2 regions of the Pseudoalteromonas agarivorans genome follow, and region 2 is predicted to be linked to the other one. Evidence: predicted binding sites of a transcription regulator. Region 2 holds the regulator's gene; the other holds the start of a gene.
What was found. Region 2 encodes FliA, which starts transcription of late flagellar genes. Its sites were predicted from a motif close to CTAAAGNTNNNNNNNNNNNNGCCGATA; they were not measured.

Region 1: NQT65_RS00405 (VC2046/SO_2500 family protein) is a predicted target of FliA. The motif match lies at 1,271-1,297, and genes of this name have one in related genera.

Annotation. Positions count from the first base shown of each region.
Region 1 covers NZ_JANIGJ010000001.1:85,956-89,376, reverse strand. Annotated here, with positions in the region: gene NQT65_RS00415 (YchJ family protein) at 1-87, shown strand, start outside; gene NQT65_RS00410 (DUF6172 family protein) at 216-518, opposite strand; gene NQT65_RS00405 (VC2046/SO_2500 family protein) at 709-1,236, opposite strand; tRNA gene NQT65_RS00400 (tRNA-Tyr) at 1,349-1,433, shown strand; tRNA gene NQT65_RS00395 (tRNA-Tyr) at 1,482-1,566, shown strand; gene NQT65_RS00390 (M48 family metallopeptidase) at 1,630-2,280, opposite strand; gene NQT65_RS00385 (MHYT domain-containing protein) at 2,590-3,421, shown strand, end outside.
Region 2 covers NZ_JANIGJ010000008.1:48,989-52,409, forward strand. Annotated here, with positions in the region: gene flhF (flagellar biosynthesis GTPase FlhF) at 1-664, shown strand, start outside; gene NQT65_RS14735 (MinD/ParA family ATP-binding protein) at 657-1,517, shown strand; gene NQT65_RS14740 (RNA polymerase sigma factor FliA) at 1,544-2,254, shown strand; gene cheY (chemotaxis response regulator CheY) at 2,296-2,679, shown strand; gene NQT65_RS14750 (protein phosphatase CheZ) at 2,695-3,421, shown strand, end outside.

The DNA of each region.
Region 1 (3,421 bases), on a different contig from region 2:
AATCCGGTCACCGATATAAAAGTTGCCAGAAACGACCCCTGCCCATGTGCAAGCGGTAAAAAATATAAAAAGTGTCACAGTGTATAAAATAAACTAAACACTTAGCATAAAATAGCTTTTTATTTAAGCGCTACTCTATACCACTAAACATGTTAATAACTGCCATAAACAAAAAATGGACCATCTAGGTCCATTTTCTACAATATTGCTATTGGTTATTCATCATCATCTAGATCGAACGATTCACGCTGCGCAGGTCTAGCTAAAATCTCAACATAGAATGAAGTAAGCGCCTGCTTTTCGATTTCGCTGATCTTGTTGTTAATTTCAGCTACGTGAACGACTTCGGCATCATCGGCACTTGTGCCAAACTTACAGTCAAACGCCCAGTAATCAGCTTCAACAGGTAGCGTTTTATTGCGCTCTCTTTTCAAATATTTTTTCACTTCATGCTTTGCAGCATCAACCATACGAGGGTATTTGATTTTCTCATGATTTAGCGTGAATGTTTTCTTCATTACGTTCCTAATTACCTTGATTTAATGATAATGGCACTCAAGTCATACCATTTGCAGCCATTATAGCAATTGCATTTAATTTGTGGATGCTTTTTTTAAACAAAAAAAGAATTGTTCTATTTTATTGCATAACCGGTTATTAAATATAAGGTGTTTTAGGCTTTTAAAACGCACAAGTGTTAAATTATTTTTATGCGTTAGCAACAAGCAATGGCTTATGTATAGCCTCATTAGTTAAATCGTCATAAAATGCTGCGGCGTCCATTTGTGGACTTGCAAGCGCCGTGTGCGTGTCATTTAAGCGCCTGCGTACTGATAGTTCACAATTATCGATTACTGTTAAAGGAATATGAAACTTGTCATCTCTAATCGCTAGTGGCTCAGGGTTTAAGCAGTGGCTTAATTTTATTGCTTTCATGCCTGCTTGCTCGCCTTGTTGAACAATCACCGACGCGTGCTCTTGCCCTATGGTCATATCAAATTTTTCGGGAGCTAATAATTGCTTTGGTCCAGCACCAAAGCGCTCCCTTAACTGTTCTTCGTCTACATAAGCACTATGCGTTTCACTCGTTGGCAAGTGAAATTGACTAAAATCCAGCGCATCGTGCGATAGCATCGCTAATAAAAGTGAAAATTCGCCTCTGCGATTTTCATGCACACTTTTATTTAGCCTGGTCTTTAGTTGACTCTCTGTGATTAACAAATCATCGATTTGCATAGTCTTTAGCCGATTATGATAACTGATAGATATTTATCGGCTTTATTTCAAATTTCTTTAGCTTTTTTCTTTACTTAAATACGCAGTTTGCTATTATCAGCGCCGTTGCATTGGAGGGGTTCCCGAGCGGCCAAAGGGATCAGACTGTAAATCTGACGGCTCAGCCTTCGCTGGTTCGAATCCAGCTCCCTCCACCACTTTTCTTACCGCTAAGTTAAGTGGGGCCAAATGTAACAAAATAGTGTGGAGGGGTTCCCGAGCGGCCAAAGGGATCAGACTGTAAATCTGACGGCTCAGCCTTCGCTGGTTCGAATCCAGCTCCCTCCACCACTTCTTATCTTCAGTATCCTTTTCTATACCTTTTTCATTACTATTTAAAACTTCATTTTTAGACTAATTATCAAATACCCACTGTAATGTTGCCCCGTGGTTTTTAAGCCATGCTGATGCAGATTTATAATCGGGATAAAAATTAGCTACGCGCTTCCAAAAAGCGCTGCTGTGGTTCAAATACTTTAAATGAGCCAATTCGTGCACAATAACATAATCAATTATATGATGAGGCGCCCCAACAAGGTTAAGGCTAAAGGTTAGCTCTCGCCGAGAATTACAACTCCCCCACTTACGTTTATAACTTCCAATCGTCAATTTAGTCGGTAATGCTTCTGACATCTGTTGGCAATAATAAGCTAAACGCATTTCAACGTAGTTTGTTAGCGTTTCTTCAAGGGCAAGGCAAAGTAACTGCTTGCGTTTTTCAGGCTGTTTTTTTACTCGATTAGAAGTGTAAATAGTAAATACGCTATCGGATTGCTGAACATGCGAGCGTGTCCCTTTTGCAAAAGTAATGGTATATGGCTTAGCAAAAATCATTATTTGCTGGTTTTTAAACGGGTGTTGTTGAGTATCAATGGCATTAAGTTGTTTATGTAATTGCGCAGTTACCCACTCTTTTTTACTAAACAGCCATTGTTCTATTTGTAGTTTTGGCACGTGTGTAGGCGCATAAACAGTAACTAATTTTTGGCTAACTTTTATTGCCACTGTTTTACGCCTTGCACTGCGTTTTAGCTGATACTCAAACAAGGTGTATGCTCTAAATATAAATAAAAGCGTATTATAAAGCCTTATTTAATCAATGCAGTTATTTAGCGATAAATAAATGGGCTCAGTGTTTATTATTATTTTTATTTACGCAAAATCACGTCTTATTAATAAAGCACGCTACGCATGTTAATATTTTAATGCTAAAAAGTAACCTCACTGATTTATAATATAAATTATTAGATTAACAGTTTATTTATATATTAAATCTATTAAACTAGTTCAATAAAGATACTAATTTGAGCCACTATGCTGTCTGCATTTTTTATAACCGACCACGATCCGAGCCTCATTATCAACGGTGCATATAACCCTATACTGGTTAGTTTATCGGTCATTACCGCTATTTTTGCTGCCTTTTTTACGCTTTGGTTAGTTGATGTAGCTAAGCAAACAAAGTTCGAAAACTATAAACGCTTAGCTAATGTAACCGGTGCCACTGTTTTATCGGCCGGTATTTGGAGCATGCATTTTATAGGTATGTTGGCCTTTTCGCTATGCACAAACATTAGCTATGATCCACTCATTACCATGTTGTCTTTTTTACCGGCGTTTATTGCATGTCAGTACGCTTTTTCGATTTTAGTAAAATCGCAAGGGTCATATAAAAACCTTATTATTTGCTCTATTTTACTAGGCTCAGGCATTGGTACAATGCACTACAGCGGCATGGCAGCAATGGAGCTGGCCCCGTTACTACGTTACGATGCAATCATGTTTGCTTTATCAATTGTGGTCGCTGTTGGTTTATCGTTTATAGCACTTTTTACGCGTTATCATTTAACGCGTTTGCTACCTAATTTATCACAACTGCAAGCGCGCGCTATTACCGCTGTTATTTTAGGCTCAGCGGTGGCAGGTATGCACTATATGGGTATGGCCGCTACCCGCTTTGTTGCAACCACACCGCTTTTACCCGATTATCAAGAGTCAACCACTGAACTTGCTTTTGTGGCTATTGCCGTAGCTACCGCGACTGTTGCTATGACCTGTGTTATTGCAGTTATAAATGGCATGGTTAGATACCGCTTACTGCTTGAGGAAAAATCGGCGGATGAATCTCGACTAAATGCTATTTTAG
Region 2 (3,421 bases):
CCAAGGGGGTGTGTATGCCCTTGTTGGGCCTACTGGTGTAGGTAAAACAACCACAGTTGCTAAACTTGCCGCATTAGGCGCACAAAAGTATGGCGCCGACAAAGTTGCCCTAATCACCACTGATACATACAGAATTGGTGCGTATGAGCAGCTTGCAACGTATGGTCGTATTATTGGTTGTGGTGTTAAACAAGTAAAAGATGCCAATGAATTAGCTGAAGTTTTATATCATTTACGCAATAAGCGTCTAGTATTAATTGATACAGCGGGTATGAGCCAACGTGATTTACGCCTTACAGAGCAATTAAATACGTTAATGCGCAACCAGCGAGTAGATATACGTAGTTATTTAGTATTAAGTGCCACAGCACAAATAAATGTACTGCAAGAAACCGTAAGACATTTTAAAAAGGTTCAGCTAAGCGGTTGTATTTTCACTAAGTTAGATGAATCATTAAGTTTAGGTGAGATTATTAGTATAGCGATTCAAAATCGCCTTCCAATAGGGTATCTTACTAATGGTCAGCGTGTACCAGAAGATATTCGCGTTGCAAATGCTGAAAAACTAGTAAAAAAAGCTGAGCAATTGTATTTAAAAAGAGCAAAAGCACAACATTCAAGACACCAAGCAGTGGCGTCAAGCACAGTAGGGATGTATGATTAACACAGTATTAGATCAAGCAAGCGGCCTGCGCAAAATGAGTCAAAACAACAACAACGGCGTAAAAGTTATCGCTGTCACCGGCGGTAAAGGAGGGGTGGGTAAAACCAACGTCTCTTTAAATACTGCTATTGCTTTAGGGCAGCAGGGTAATCGTGTATTAGTATTAGATGCCGATTTAGGCCTAGCTAATTGTGATGTAATGCTAGGACTACGTGTTGAAAAAAACTTATCTCATGTCCTTTCAGGCGAGTGCGAACTTGACGAGATTTTAGTTGAAGGCCCAGGCGGTATTAAAATCGTGCCTGCTACATCAGGCTCGCAAAGTATGGTGGAGCTAACCCCATCTGAGCATGCTGGGTTAATTCGTGCCTTTAGTGAGCTTAATACCGAATTTGATATTTTAATTGTAGATACCGCCGCTGGTATTTCTGACATGGTGCTGAGTTTTTCTCGTGCAGCGCAAGATGTCATGGTGGTGGTGTGTGACGAGCCGACCTCTATTACTGATGCCTACGCGCTTATTAAAGTACTTAGCCGCGAGCATGGCGTTTATAAATTTAAAATTGTTGCAAACATGGTGCGCAGTATGCGCGAGGGCCAAGAGCTTTTTGCAAAGCTCTCTAAAGTAACAGACCGCTTTTTAGATGTGTCTATGGAGCTTGTTGCGACTATTCCATATGATGAAAATATGCGTAAATCTACGCGCAAACAAAAAGTAATTGTCGATCTTTTCCCTAATTCACCAGCAGCAGTCGCGTTTAAAACATTAGCGACAAAAGCAGTAAAATGGCCTATACCTAATCAACCTTCAGGACATTTAGAGTTTTTCATTGAGAAGCTAGTAAACGGCTGATTATGACAACATCGGTGAAAAGAGCTATGGGATATCAATCAACACAAAATTTAAATGTGATTGTTGAAAAGCACGCGTCGCTTGTCAAAAAAGTGGCGTGCCATTTAATAGCTCGTCTTCCTCCTAGCGTTCAGCTTGATGACTTAATCCAATCGGGAATGATTGGCCTTATCGAGGCCTCAAAAAACTTTGACGCCAGTAAAGGGGCAAGCTTTGAAACGTTTGCTGGTATTCGTATTCGCGGCGCTATGCTTGATGAAATGCGCAGAGGGGATTGGGCACCACGTTCGGTGCACCGCAAAAGCCGATTAGTAGCCGAAACCATCACAGAATTAGAAAATAGCTTAAATAGAGAACCAAAAGATACTGAAGTAGCTGAAAAACTTGATATTTCGCTAGAAGAATACCATCATATTTTAAATGATGTTAATTCCAGTAAAGTGCTTGGTATAGAAGACCTAGGGGTAGATGAAGATGTTATTAGCCCTGCAGGTCAAGATTTAGCGCTAGACAAACCATTTAATAATGTTAAAAATGAACGGTTTAATAATTCATTGTTAGAGGCAATAAAGTCTTTACCAGAGCGAGATGCAATGGTGCTTTCTTTGTATTACAACGATGAAATGAATTTAAAAGAAATTGGGCATATACTCGATGTAAGTGAATCGCGTGTAAGTCAGATACATGGTCAGGCGATGATTAAGCTCAAAGCAAAAATCAATGACTGGATAAACTAGTAGTAAGTAAATTATAGGTTAAGACCTCACCGGAGGATGTTTTGGATAAAAACATGAAAATTCTTGTTGTTGATGATTTCTCTACAATGAGACGTATTATAAAAAATCTGTTGCGTGACCTAGGGTTCACGAATGTTCAAGAAGCTGACGATGGTTCTACAGCATTACCTATGTTGCAAAATCAGGTTTTTGACTTTGTTGTAACCGATTGGAACATGCCAGGCATGCAGGGTATTGACTTGCTAAGAGCCATTAGAGCTGACGAAAAATTAAAACATATTCCGGTTTTAATGGTGACGGCAGAAGCTAAAAAAGAACAAATAATAGCGGCAGCGCAAGCAGGTGTTAATGGCTATATTGTTAAGCCATTTACTGCTGGTACTTTGAAAACTAAATTAGAAAAAGTGTTTGAACGCTTAGGTTAATGAGAGGAGAGGCTTATGTCAGCACCAGCTGCGCCTCAAATTACTTTAGAACAAGCTCGTCAGCTCGTCGTTTTTTTAGAAAACGGTGAGCAAGATAAAGCAGATCAATTAATTTTAGATACTGCCTCTCAAGAGCAATCGCAGCTTTTTGCTGAAGTAGGTAAGTTAACACGCCAATTACACGAAGCCCTTAAAAGCTTTGAACTTGATACGCGTTTAACCGATTTAACCACTGATGCAATACCGGATGCGAAAAAGCGCTTAAACTATGTCATGGAAATGACAGAAAATGCAGCTAATAAGACAATGGATGCGGTCGAAGCAAGCCTTCCTATTGCGCAGCAGCTAGCAGATGAAATTGCACATATTAAGCCTACTTGGGATAGGCTTATGAACCGCGAAATAGAGCTGGGCGAGTTTAAAACCTTATGCCACAGCATCGACAAGTTTATGAACAGCTCTCATCATAAAACCGATGAGTTGCAAACTTTAATGACCAATGTACTAATGGCGCAGGATTTTCAAGATTTAACCGGCCAGGTTATCCGCCGTGTAATTGAATTAGTCAGAGAAGTAGAAGAAAGTTTAATCCACCTTTTAACAGCATTTGCTGCACAAGATGACAGCATTGTTGAAAGTAAAGAACAACAAGAAACAGAAGAACTGGTTGCCGCACAAACATTAGCAGGTCCTGAAGGCCCTATTATTGATAAAGAGTCGCGAAATGATGTTGTATCTGACC